Regions from separate parts of the Neobacillus sp. B24 genome, predicted to be linked through region 2. Evidence: a T-box and tRNA genes for the amino acid it is inferred to sense, from the RefSeq annotation. Region 2 holds a T-box; the other holds one or more tRNA genes.
What was found. A T-box is a leader RNA that pairs with one kind of tRNA and senses whether it is charged. The one in region 2 lies ahead of argS (arginine--tRNA ligase), so its partner is inferred to be a tRNA-Arg.
Positions count from the first base shown of each region.

Region 1: it encodes a tRNA-Arg, which carries the amino acid that the T-box ahead of argS (arginine--tRNA ligase) is inferred to sense. The anticodon was not compared.

Region 1 covers NZ_AP035777.1:1,532,449-1,539,247, reverse strand. Annotated here, with positions in the region: gene ACZ43M_RS07710 (alpha/beta hydrolase) at 1-918, opposite strand, end outside; gene ACZ43M_RS07705 (MFS transporter) at 1,154-1,846, shown strand; gene ACZ43M_RS07700 (MFS transporter) at 1,954-2,325, shown strand; tRNA gene ACZ43M_RS07695 (tRNA-Leu) at 2,444-2,525, opposite strand; tRNA gene ACZ43M_RS07690 (tRNA-Pro) at 2,553-2,629, opposite strand; tRNA gene ACZ43M_RS07685 (tRNA-Arg) at 2,638-2,714, opposite strand; tRNA gene ACZ43M_RS07680 (tRNA-Val) at 2,721-2,796, opposite strand; tRNA gene ACZ43M_RS07675 (tRNA-Ser) at 2,857-2,947, opposite strand; gene ACZ43M_RS07670 (DUF1659 domain-containing protein) at 3,269-3,487, shown strand; gene ACZ43M_RS07665 (DUF2922 domain-containing protein) at 3,560-3,778, shown strand; gene ACZ43M_RS07660 (YvrJ family protein) at 3,850-3,987, shown strand; gene ACZ43M_RS07655 (helix-turn-helix domain-containing protein) at 4,199-4,435, shown strand; gene ACZ43M_RS07650 (ring-cleaving dioxygenase) at 4,490-5,467, opposite strand; gene spxA (transcriptional regulator SpxA) at 5,571-5,975, opposite strand.
Region 2 covers NZ_AP035777.1:251,090-257,888, forward strand. Annotated here, with positions in the region: gene ACZ43M_RS01340 (Ger(x)C family spore germination protein) at 1-206, opposite strand, end outside; gene ACZ43M_RS01345 (spore germination protein) at 203-1,771, opposite strand; gene ACZ43M_RS01350 (TetR/AcrR family transcriptional regulator) at 1,995-2,591, shown strand; gene ACZ43M_RS01355 (small, acid-soluble spore protein, alpha/beta type) at 2,643-2,897, opposite strand; T-box leader at 3,003-3,218, shown strand; gene argS (arginine--tRNA ligase) at 3,263-4,957, shown strand; gene ACZ43M_RS01365 (DinB family protein) at 5,027-5,494, shown strand; gene ACZ43M_RS01370 (MFS transporter) at 5,600-6,787, shown strand.

The DNA of each region.
Region 1 (6,799 bases), 1.3 Mb from region 2:
ATCAATCCAATGAATAACATCGTCTTGGACTTCTTCCCTGTTTGTTTCATTCAGCAATTCATGGCGGGCACCCTCATAAAATTTATACGTAACATTTTGCATCCCTTCCGCCTTATACGCCTGGAAGGACTTAAGGACCCCTTTCGTGTCTCCCCCAACGGGATCCTTGCTGCCAGAAATGAGAAAAATCGGCAGACTGGCCGGTGTCGCCATAATATTTTCAGGTTTATTTACCGTTTCAAGACCCTCGAGCAGGTCATAGTAAAATCCGGCAGTAAAAACACCACCGCATAAAGGATCAGCTATATACATATCTACTTCCTGTTCATCTCTGCTGAGCCAATCGAAATCTGTCCGGGTTGGTTTAAACGCTTTATTATAGCTGCCAAAGGTGAGTTTGTTCATTAATGGACTCGGCGTTCTGCTGCCCTTCTTTTTCTTCTCACGCGCTGCTATCATCTTGCCGATTTTCCCTATGATTCCAGGATCCCCGCCTGTACCGCTAAGAATAACGCCAGCAAGCCTGTTTCCGTAAAGTTGAATGTACCGCCTCGATAAAAACGAACCCATACTATGGCCGAATAAAAAGATCGGCACGCCGGGATATTCTTTTTCAATGATGGAAGTTAGCGCTTCCATATCGTTCACGACCCTTTCAAACCCTTCCTCATCGGCAAAATACCCGATGCTGTTTGTCTTAGACCCTGTCATCCCATGGCCGCGATGGTCATTTCCATAGACAAATATATTTTGTGAAACTAGCACTCTTGCAAAAGAATCATACCGCTTTACATGCTCTGCCATTCCGTGGGAGATTTGAACAATCGCTCTCGGTTTTTCCGAGCTCTCTCCCCCCCACTTCACTGCATAAATTTCCAGTCCATCACTACCTTGATAGGAAAATTCTGTTTGCATCATCGATTATCTCTCCTTATAAAGAAAAAGGAGACCCACCCAATTGCCGTAAAAAATTGTGTGAGCCTCCGATCCTTCATCTTCCTATTAACCTAAGAAAAATATATCGAACCTGCAGTATATTGTCAAATTCGCCCTTTTTTCAAACGATAATTACATCCTATACTCATTAACACATAGAATAATTGCTAGTTTCCATGTAAAATTAACTTTAAAACAAGGCACCTGAGGTGAAGTCATGGCAGAAAAATCTTCGTATATGTATCTATTATTTCTTGGTTTGTACGCAATCTCCTATATGGGAAATGCCGTTTATGGAACATTTATGCCCGTTTATTTAAAAGATATCGGATTAAGCCAGACGTCGATTGCTACCCTTTTAAGCTTTGGCCCCTTAATTGCGATTCTTGCTCAACCTATTTGGGGCACCATCGGAGATCGGTCAGAAAGTAAAAACAAAGTCCTGCAATTGCTGACCCTGGGAAGTGCTATTTCGGTATTGTTATTTCCACTATCTGATCAATATTTTTATTTATTGATCATAATATGCTTGACTGCATTTTTTCAGTCATCGATCAACCCGATTAGCGATGCCATCACCCTGGAACATCTGTCTAAAACCAAATGGAATTTTGGCCCAATTCGATTGGCAGGAACAATTGGATATGCCGTGATGTCTGTTGTTTTTGGTATTATTGCAAGCAGAAATATAAACAGTATTTTTATTGTATTTACAGTTATTATGCTTCTGACACTTTTAATTTGTACCAAACTCCCTAAAATAAAGGGGCACCAGACTAGTAAAAACAAAGTTTCTTTGCTAGTACTATTAAAAAACCGAAAGCTGCTACTGTATATCACGATTAATTTTATGATACAGGTGACTCTTGGCTATTATTACGCTTTTTTCCCTATTTATACAAACAATTAGGCGCAGATAACAGTTTGCTCGGCTGGTCCATGCTTGTTTCGGCAATAAGTGAGATACCATTCTTGCTTTTTGGTCATAAAATTACCCAATGATTTGGTATTCCAGTGGTGTTATTAGGAGCTGCATTCTTCGCGGGCATTCGCTGGCTGCTCCTTTACTGGGTACATAATCCATTCATGGTACTGCCGATGCAATTGTTCCATGGCGTAATTTTTATCGTATTATCCGTAACACTGGCTATTTTTATTAATCAAGAAGTGCCTAAGGAATTAAAGGCATCTGGACAGACAATTAACGGTTTAATTAGTTTGGGACTTGCTAGAATCATCGGTAGTATTGCTGGCGGTGTTGCTAGTGACTATCTCGGAATGCGTCAAGTATTTTTATATAATGGAGTCTTTGCCTTTATCACATTTATTGTTTTCTCTTGGATTTTCTTAAAGGAATCTAAGGCTGTACCAAAGGCTTCTGTTTCTTAATAACCGTAAATAGTTGTCTACACGATTAGAGTATCGTATTCGTCTATTAAAATGAAAAAAGGTCAACGCTCGAATTGCTTCAGAGCATTGACCTTTTTGGCTTTCTGGTCTTAAATGATACCGGTGGTCGGGGTCGAACCGACACTCCTTACGGAACACGATTTTGAGTCGTGCGCGTCTGCCAATTCCGCCACACCGGCAAAGTGTAAAGATGGCAGTGATTTTACTGGTCGGGAAGACAGGATTCGAACCTGCGACCCCTTGGTCCCAAACCAAGTGCTCTACCAAGCTGAGCTACTTCCCGAACATATATGGCGCGCCCGACAGGAGTCGAACCCATAACCTTCTGATCCGTAGTCAGACGCTCTATCCAATTGAGCTACGGGCGCATTTAATGGTGGAGGATGACGGGATCGAACCGCCGACCCTCTGCTTGTAAGGCAGATGCTCTCCCAGCTGAGCTAATCCTCCAATATGTTATAACCAAAAGTCCTAACTGCTCGACCAAGATGAATATATGAAACTATCATATGGCGGAGAGCAAGGGATTTGAACCCTTGATACGCGATTAACGTATACACGATTTCCAATCGTGCTCCTTCGGCCACTCGGACAGCTCTCCACATGAGTCAGCTTTAAAATAATATCACGTTTTGAGTCGTTAGCCAAGAGTATTTTTTTCCAATCCTGTTGCCCTGTTTCAACAAAAAAAGCATTTACTTGGCTGAAATGCTTTCCATTGTTGTTATTTTTCTTTTTTATTTTCTTTTTATTTTTCTTTTTGTCGACGGGTTGTATCACGGTTCGTCGACGTATCGGTAAATGTACTAATGTAACTCAAGCCAATCCAGATGTGTCCTAAATGCTTTTTAAAAAATTTCCTCCCCCCCTGTCCTTTTCACCCTTAGAACGGTATATAGAGGGTGAAAGGAGGTGAGAAACAATGGCACAATCAATTTTGGAAGGCACGAAGCTTCGTTTGATGTTTGAGGTAGGCCTTGATGATTTGGGTAAAACAATCTACAAGTCTAAAACGTTTAGTAACGTGAGAAAGGAAGTTACGGGGGATCAATTATTCCAAGCATCGATGGCGATTTCTACATTATGCAATGATCCACTAAACACAGTGGAGCGTAGCGACAACACCATAGTCACTGCTTAATCCTTTAAGTAAACATTAGTGCACCCCGTACTCTGATCTGATGGTGCAAGAATCGAAAAGGAGGTGAAAACAATGGCAAAAACACTAGAATTACAGTTTGTCACGGAGCTCGGCAAGACAGCCCGCCTTTCCTTGGATAATCCAAAGGAACCCATTGACGAAGCAGCAGTAAAGCAGGCAATGGAACAAATCATCGCGGCAGATGTCTTCACATCAGCGAGCGGCCGCTACGTTGAGGCTAAAGGCGCTCGCGTCGTCGATCGCAACATCGTTGAATATGAGATTGTTTAATGAAACGGAGGCCGGATTCAGTCAATGAACCCGGCCTTTTTAATAAATTTTCAAGGAAGGAGTAAACATTCGTGGACCAACTCATCCCACTCGTCAGCGAGGTAGGCTTTCCCATCGTCGTGACCCTTTATCTGCTTTACCGGATTGAATCCAAGCTCGATTTAGTGGTTCAATCGATTCAAAATTTGCCCGAGCGAATGAAAGGGTGAAATATATTATGTTTGTATCTCAGAATCCTAAATCAAAAAGTTTAGGGTTCTTATTTTTCCCAACTCAAAAAAAAACAACCTGCTCGCAGTACCTTATTCATTTAATTGCCATATCACACCTTTTTATATAATATTTTGAATGAGTATTAATATCTGAGGGGGTGCATCATTGCCAATCGTCTCTGAGAATTATAAAAAAAATTAAAAAGCCTTGATACTAAAAAGTGCTTTTGAATGTTTTGCCCAAAAAGGCTTTCAAGTCGCTACAATGGAGGATATCGTAAACCATTCTAAAATGAGCAAAGGCAATCCGGAAGAACTTTCTCTCATCTTCTGGGGCGTCATTGATGGCAGTTCGCTCCATCATGCTATGCTTCTACAACACTATCCCTTTCAAAATGTCATCACCGAACTTAAACAACTGATTTATTCAAAATTAAAAAAATGAAAGACGATCATTCCTCAGCGTAGAATGATCGTCTTTATTTAAGTCAGGTTTGTTTTATTCTTTAATGAATTCCTTTGTACTTCTCACTGTATCAATTGGGCGAACGTATTTTTCTATTTCTGCGCGCTTAGGCTCTAGAAATGGAGGTAATGATAATTTTTCCCCTAGCGTTTCATAAGGTTCATCTCCCATGAAACCAGGACCATCTGTGGCAAACTCAAATAATATTTGTGGAGCAACTCTTGCGTACAAGGACTCGAAGAAGTGACGATTGACATAACCAGATGTATGGAATCCAAAACTGCTCATCCGTTCAATCCATTCTTCTAATACAGAGCGATCCTCCACTCGAAATGCCGCATGGTGCACCGTTCCATATCCTTGTCGGGCATCAGGAAGAACCGCATTATATTCCACAATAACCGAGGCACCATTGCCGCCTTCACCTACTTCAAACAAATGGAATGACCCTTCTTGAGCAGTCTCTTTAAACAGTAGGACTTTTTCCAGCATTTCTTTAAAGTAATCGAAGTTTGCAATTCGCACAAAGACGGGCCCTAAACCAGTAATGGCAAATTGAAGTGGAATTGGCCCCTTTTGCCAAGGTGTACCCGATTCTATTCCTTTATTGACCTCATCTGAAATCAATTGGTATTGTTGATCATCAAAATCAACAAAAGAAAGAGTTTTCTTTCCAAATTGTTCTTTGATCCCCGTATGTTTGACTTCTAAACGATCAAAACGTTTTACCCAATAGTCTAATGCAGCATCACTTGGCACACGGAAAGATGTCTTTGAAATTTCGTTTGTCCCGTGTACACCCTTCGGAATGCCAGGGAAATCAAAGAAAGTCATGTCTGTACCTGCGCTGCCTTTATCATCTGCAAAAAAAAGGTGGTAGGTTTGAATATCATCTTGATTGACTGTTTTTTTAACTAAACGCATCCCTAAAACATAAGTGAAAAATTCATAGTTCTTTTCTGCACTGCTTGTAATAGCTGTTACATGATGTATGCCCTTCAGTTGATTCATTTTATATTCCTCCAAAAATTAAATTTAGGATGTATGTTCATAGTATTTCTTCCAATTCTTATTTTCGATGTAGTTTTAAAAAAATATGGCAGGCACACAGAATTTATTGTGCTTCTTCCATTAAGCCATTGACTTCATCAAGTTGGAGTACACGCATATTCCGCGGTAAAAAGCTCCGTATCTCTTCTTCATTAAACCCAACTTTTAATCTTTTTTCATCAAGAATTAAGGGTTTCCTTAATAGTCCAGGATTTTCTGCAATTATCGTATACAATTCTGGAAGTGATAGAGAATCGATATTTATATTTAACTCCTGAAAGACTTTTGACTTAGTTGAGATAATTTCATCTGTACCCTCTTCTGTTAAGTGGAGAATATTCTTAATCTCATCCAATGTAAGCCCTTCATGTTGGATATTTCTTTCTTTGTAAGGAATATGATGTTCATCAAACCAAGCTTTCGCCTTCCGGCACGAAGTACAACTAGGTGAAATATATAAAGTTACCATTATGAACACTCCTTCGGTGATTTGTCAGTTCAACTAATATCAAATAGATTCACCTTTTACCTCGAATTTAAATATCTCGAATTAAAGATACATTAATTATAAATCTTCTTCTCTAAATGTCAACAGCAAATAATTACAATTTGCATATGAAATTGACACTCGTTTTTTACTGGTCCTTAATGAGTAACCATTGGTATTAATAATAATAAGCGGAAATTTTTCGGTTAAACTGTAGAATAGGGCTGATTTGGGGTATATAAGCGGAATTTTTCCGATTAAGCTAAGCAAAATCAGCCATTTTTATGTTTTTTGAGTCAATAGTCGGAATCTGTCCGTCTATTCAAGTGATTTTCAGTGGTATTTCTAAATTAAGAGAAATTTCTCCCCTTATTTGTTAACAGATATAAATTGCAATACAAATTGGGCTACATTTTCGATGACATTTTGAGGATTTGCGACAGGACCGGTATCCTTTAGAGGAACCCCTTCCTCTTCAGGCCCTTCAATAAAAAAGGCTGACTGTTATAACGATGAGTGGAAATAAAATTGACCCTACGTTTATAAAGTTCAAGTTTAATGAAGCAATTATTCTTTTAAAGGTATGTTTACTTTTTAGACCTTGAAAACTGCTTGCTGTCTCTGCTTCGCTATAATTAGTAACAATCCCCCCTTCACTAGTGAAATAAAGCGATATGGCAGTAGTGAATACTCCAACATAAAACATCATATCAATCAATTTAATTTCAAATTTCTGTGACAGGAAATAGCTTGCCACGAATTGTAATAAAACCAAAAGAGAAGTAAGAATAAAAAAAAGATATTAA
Region 2 (6,799 bases):
AAATATCCTTGGCCAGTTGCTCCGCCGCCGCCTCCCTGGGTTTGTACATTTGCAGGAATGACAACTTGGCCGCTTATTTCTATTTTTCCATCCTCGGCCACGTCCCAGCCTGTGGCGAGCCATATTGCCCGATCATTTAATTCTTTGCGGTCCCAGCAGCCAGTGAGGAAAACGAAACAAAATAGAAGCGAAAATACCTTTTTCATTGGTCAGTTCCTCCATTATTCGGGCTTGGCATCTGTCCACCTTCAACACGCTGCTTATTCCTGCCAAATGTAAATAGGGGACCGTACTTATTGGCCCACCTAGGTGCACGGAATAACACATCCTTTAGGTCACTAGGAATTTGCGGAGCAACTGGTGTAAAGTAGGGAACACCAAAGGACCTTAGATTCACAAGGTGAATCGTCAACGCAATAAAACCGATGCAAATACCATATAGACCAAATACTCCGGCCAAAAGTAACATCGGAAATCGGACAAGCCTTAGCGCTGTTCCAAGGTTGTATCTGGGGATTGCAAAGGATGCAATACCCGTCGTAGCGACGACAATAACCATTGGTGCGGAAACAATCCCAGCCTGGACAGCCGCTTGACCAATCACCAGGGCTCCGACAATACTGACGGCAGAACCGACGGCTTTGGGCAGACGAATTCCAGCTTCGCGCAGCCCCTCAAAAACAAACTCCATGATCAGTGCTTCAATGATGGCCGGAAACGGGACACCTTCTCGTGCGGCTGCGATGCTAATCAAGAGTGTAGTTGGAATAAGCTTTGGATGATAAGTAGTCAAAGCAACATAAATAGATGGTAAATACATGGCAGTATTAAATAAAACATAGCGGACTAATCGAATGAAAGAGGTATACCAAAACCGTTCATAGTAATCCTCCACCGACTGCAATCCACTCCAAAAAGTCATCGGGACGATGAGGGCAAATGGTGTATTATCAACAAGAATGGCAACTTTTCCCTCGAGTAAATTTGCCGTGACGATATCTGGCCGCTCGGTGTTCTGTATTTGCGGAAAGGGAGAGTACGGAGCATCCTCAATAAATTCCTCAATGTATTCAGATTCGAGAATCCCGTCTATTTCAATTCGGCTAAGCCGGGAGCGTACCTCTTTTAGCAATGATTCTTGGGCAATCCCTTCGATATAGACGATTGCTACATCTGTCCGTGAAAGCTCCCCAATTATAATAGGCTCTAATTTTAGCCTAGTACTGCGGATTCTTCTTCTTAATAAAGAGGTATTGATTTTTATGGATTCGTTAAAACCATCACGCGGACCACGGATTGTCACCTCGGTTGCCGGTTCCTCGACGTTCCTTTGTTCCATTCCTTTAAAATCTGCAAGTAAAGCATTTGTTTCACCGTCAATAAGGATGCCTAGTTCGCCTTTTAATACACCTTCTACAAGTTTTTTAAGCTCTGACACTGTCTGCATTGATGTTCCCGGAATGAGTCTTTGTTCCATGATTTGTTTGAGGGAAGAAATCTCCCCCAACCCATTCGGCAATCCTTGAAAGAACAATGGCTTTAACAAGACAATTTCAAGGTTCTTCGTATCCAATAATCCTTCCAAATAAAACATTAAAATTTTGGGCTGCCCGTTAATCTGAATAGGCCGAACGATAAAATCCGCGCAATTATGAAAGAGTTGCCTAAGGATTTTTTCACTTTTAGTTATGTCGGAACTCAGCTCTTCATTAATTGGCACCGCAGACAATGTTTTTTTATGTTCTGATTTTTTCTTCTTGAAAGTAAACATCCCGAATCCACCCCGCATATCCTGTGAATATTTTTCCAAATCAAGTGTGGTATATACATGGATTGGAGGGGATGCCTCCAATGAGGTTTTTCAGGGAAAGTAAATATTCTTGACGAAACTCCAAAATCCTTACCGATAAATTGAAACCGCCATCAAGCTATGGTAAAGTAAAAATAAATAATTGACCGAAATACTAAATTAGTCATAAGGGAGGGGCGTAATGATGGCACCCGATAGAAGAAAGATGATTGTTGAAGCGGCAACGAAGTCATTTTCATTATTTGGCTATAAAGCAACAACGATGGATCAGGTGGCTAAGCTCGCCAATGTTGGCAAAGGGACGATTTACACATTTTTTAAAAACAAAGAGGAATTATTCGAAGAGATTATTTCATCTTTGGTAAAAGAAATGATTGCTGAGGCCGAGGCGGTGATTGAACCTGGCAAGCCATTTACCGAAAATGTTCACCGCGCTCTTTATCGGATATTGGAATTTCGCACCCAGCACCAGCTTATGATTAAGCTTGTTCAAGAGGAAGCAGATATGGGAACGTTGGCAGTATCGGAAATGCTGCAGCATGTTGAAAATGAAATCATTGATTATTTAAAGGTAAAAATTGAAACAGCGGTAACAAAAGGGTTGATTCCCACAGTTGATACGGAGATTACCAGCTTTTTGCTTCTTAAAATGTATATTGCCCTCTTATCGGATTGGGAAAAACACCATGACCCACTTAGCTCTGATAAAATTGCAAATATCATGAAGGTGTTTTTGCTGAAAGGTCTTCAGGGTGAAACTAGTGAAAAAAGACTTGTGTAAAGGAAGCACACAAGTCTTTTTGTATATGAGCCATTTGTCCATGTGTGTCCGTTATTGCCGTTTTGCTAAATTTTCCTGTGCCATTTTGACAAGTTCGCGGACCATACTGCCACCGAGTCTGCCGCCGACTTTTCCGGCTTGCTCTGAGGTAAGCTGGCCGTTGTAGCCTTTTTTCAAAGGCACACCGACCTCCTCAGCGGCCTCAAACTTGGCATTATCAGGATTTTGTGACTGAACAACCTTTGCCTTTAATTGGTCCAATCCCCGACGGGCTTCGGGAACAAGGATTTTATTTCTTCTGGCCATTTGCATTCCCTCCTTTATTACGTTAGGATTTCCTTATAGGAAAAAATTCATCAGCCAGACTGGATTATTCTTATTAGTTCCAGTATAATAACTGATAATCAAATCAAAAAATCAATGAAAAAGAGAGTAGTTACCTGTAAAGTCTAAAGCGAGTCAGGGGTGGTGGAAGCCTGATACGGAGCAGATAATGAAGCGCACTTTGGAGATGCAGACCTGAACTTTAGTAGGGGCTGCCGGGATACCCGCCGTTACAAGGGATAAAGCTGGTTCAATTTGAACAATTAGAGTGGTACCGCGGGAATTACAACTCTCGTCTCTTTTATTAGAGGCGGGGGTTTTTTGTGTAGAAAAAGGAGGACTAAATCATGAATTTTAAAAAGGAGCTTGCAGAAGTACTGCATTCAGCTTTGGAAGGCGAGATGGCTGCAAGCGATCTCGAAATGTTAATTGAAAAACCAAAAAACGCTTCGCACGGAGACCTAGCGTTTCCTTGTTTTTCACTGGCTAAATTAAAGCGCAAGGCGCCAAATTTAATTGCGCAAGAATTGAGTGAAAAAATACAATCACCAACGTTCGAAAAGGTAGAAGTGGTCGGCGCTTATCTGAATGTCTTTTTAAATAAACAGAAGGTTGCACAGCAGGTGGTCAGTGAGGTAATCACGCAAAAAGGCAATTTTGGCTCCATGAACTTTGGGGAAGGCGGCAATGTCACAATCGATATGTCATCGCCGAATATTGCCAAGCCATTTTCGATGGGGCACTTGCGTTCGACAGTTATCGGTAATTCGATTGCCCTGATTGTGGAGAAATGCGGCTATAAGCCAATCAAGATTAACCATCTGGGCGACTGGGGCACCCAGTTCGGCAAACTGATTTCCGCCTATAAGCACTGGGGCGATGAGGAACAGGTAAAACAAAATCCAATTAAAGAGTTATTGGCGCTATATGTAAAGTTCCATGCGGAAGCCGAAACGAATCCGTCACTGGAGGATGAAGGCCGTGCTTGGTTCAAAAAGCTTGAGGATGGCGATGAGGAAGCACAAAGCCTGTGGCAATGGTTCCGTGATGAGTCATTGAAAGAATTTGCAAGAATCTATGAGTTAATGAACGTGGAGTTTGACTCGTTTGCTGGCGAAGCTTTTTACAATGATAAAATGGAGCCTGTTGTGAAGATGCTGGAAGAAAAAGGGCTGCTGGTGGAATCTGACCAAGCGATGGTAGTTGAACTGCCAGATGAAGAATTGCCGCCATGCCTGATTAAAAAATCGGACGGGGCGACGCTTTATGCAACACGTGATTTAGCGGCAGCGATATACCGTAAAGAAAACTACAACTTTGTTCAATCGTTATATGTGGTGGGCCACGAGCAAAGCCTGCACTTTAAACAGTTAATCGCTGTGTTGAAGAAAGCTGGCTATGATTGGGCCGATAAAATGGTTCACATCCCATTCGGAATGATGCTAAAAGACGGCAAGAAAATGTCGACTCGTAAAGGAAAGGTTGTCCTGCTCGAGGAAGTTTTAAATGAATCAATCGCCATGGCTCGTCATAATATTGAAGAGAAGAACCCAAGCCTTGAAAATAAGGATGAAGTGGCGGAACAGGTCGGAGTTGGTGCGGTCATTTTCCACGATTTGAAAAATAACCGGATGAATGATATCGAGTTTTCGTTGGAGGAGATGCTTCGCTTTGAAGGCGAAACAGGCCCATACGTTCAATATACGTTTGCGCGAGCCTGCTCGATTTTACGAAAAGGCAATTGGCAGGCCGATGCAGAAATTCCTGCATTCCAATCAACGTGGGAAAAGGAATGGAAGGTCGTCAGCATGATGATGGAGTTCTCCAACGCGATTAAACGTGCTTGCGTCAATTACGACCCATCTCAAGTGGCAAAATACATTGTTGACCTTGCTCAAGCCTTCAATAAATACTATGCCGAGGTAAAAGTGCTTGAAGAGAGCGAGGAGCGCGATGCTCGTCTTGCCCTAGTCTATAGTGTTACTGTCATCCTTAAAGAAGGTTTGCGTCTCTTGGGAATTAAAGCTCCTGAGGAGATGTAAGGCATTTTATTTAAAAAATGGATGAAAGTGGTATAAGATAGAGTTATCAATGGGAGAGGCAGGGATAGAATGAGCAAGTTAATTTTCAAGCAATATGAGGTAGCAAGAAATTACTTGTTAAAAAATGTGGGTGCAATCGACGAAAGTATTGTCGATATTCAACCTGAAGGGTTCAACAACACACTGCATTGGCATATTGGCCACGTATTAACAGTGGCTGAACAGTTTATGTTTGGATATCCGAAAAAATCGGCACATTTACCTGCGAACTACTTGGAACTATTCGGCAACGGAACAAAGCCAGCAGATTGGCAAGGGGAAGTTCCGTCAGTACAGGAACTATCAGCGCAATTGGTTCAGCAAATGAACAGAATCAAAGAAATTCCGCCTGAAAGCTTTAGCGAAAAGCTGAAAGCACCATTTCTTGGCCAAGAAACCTACGGTGAGCTAGCAAACTTTGCAATTTTCCATGAAGCCATGCACCTGGGACAAATTCAGGCGATGAAGCGTGTGCTTCAAACAGTTGTCACAAAATAACTTGTTATAAAAAGATCGTTTCTGCCGTGGCGCAGAAGCGGTCTTTCATTTTTCTAAAAGGATGATGGGCTAAATAGAAGAAAAGAGAGGAAGTCAATATTTTTTATGGATAAACAGCTAGAAAGGCCGAAAGAAAAAATTTGGACAAGGGATTTCATTCTCATTTGTTTTGCTAACTTTTTCATATTTCTTGGATTTCAAATGACGCTCCCGACTATTCCCTTGTATGTCGAGGAACTTGGCGGCAATGACCAGCTAATCGGACTTGTCATTGGGATTTTTACTTTTTCAGCATTGCTGCTTCGGCCATATGCTGGCGGCGCGCTGGAAACAAGGGGCAGAGGTTTGGTTTATATCGTCGGTTTAGCCATTTTCGTCGTTTCGGTTGGCTCATTTGGCTTTATGGGCAGTATCGCGTTATTGTTTCTGATGCGCGTTGTTCAAGGTGTCGGCTGGGGCTTTTCCACCACGGCATCTGGTACGATTGCCACCGATTTAATTCCCGCCACCAGACGCGGCGAGGGCATGGGCTATTACGGACTATCCGGAAATGTGGCGTTGGCGTTGGGGCCATCGCTTGGATTGATTTTCGCAGGGAAGTTGTCCTTTGAAGTATTCTTTCTTATTTGTGCGGGGTTAGGATTCGCTGCTTTACTATTGTCGCTGAGCATCAGCTACAAAAAGCCGGAACCAAAGCCAGTCAAAACAAAAGCGAAGCTTGATTTTTTCGAAAAAACAGCCTTGAAGCCTTCCATATTGTTATTCTTTATTACGGTCACATTTGGAGGAATCGCATCGTTTCTTCCTTTGTATACAGCCCAAAAGCATATTGAGGGCATCCAGTGGTATTTCTTGTTTTATGCCATTGCCTTAATGGTGACCAGGGCATTTGCCGGCCAATTGTATGATCGCAAAGGGCATCAGGCAGTATTCCTGCCGGGGACACTCCTTATATTAGTTGCGATGATTTTGCTGGCCTGGCTGCCAAGCAGTTTTATTCTTTATATTGCCGCCGGCCTTTATGGTCTTGGCTTTGGTACTGTTCAACCTGCCCTGCAGGCCTGGGCGATCGAAAAGTCACCAATGAACCGGCGTGGTATGGCCAATGCTACCTTCTTTTCATTCTTTGATTTGGGTATCGGGGTTGGCGCCATGGTATTTGGTCAGCTTGGGCATATGTTTGGCTACAGCAGCATCTATATAGGCTCGGCTATTTCAGTATTCATCACGATGGTGTTGTATGCATATATTTTAGTAAAAGATAGGGCTGGCGTTACGGAGCAAAGCTCGTAAATATTGCCAATC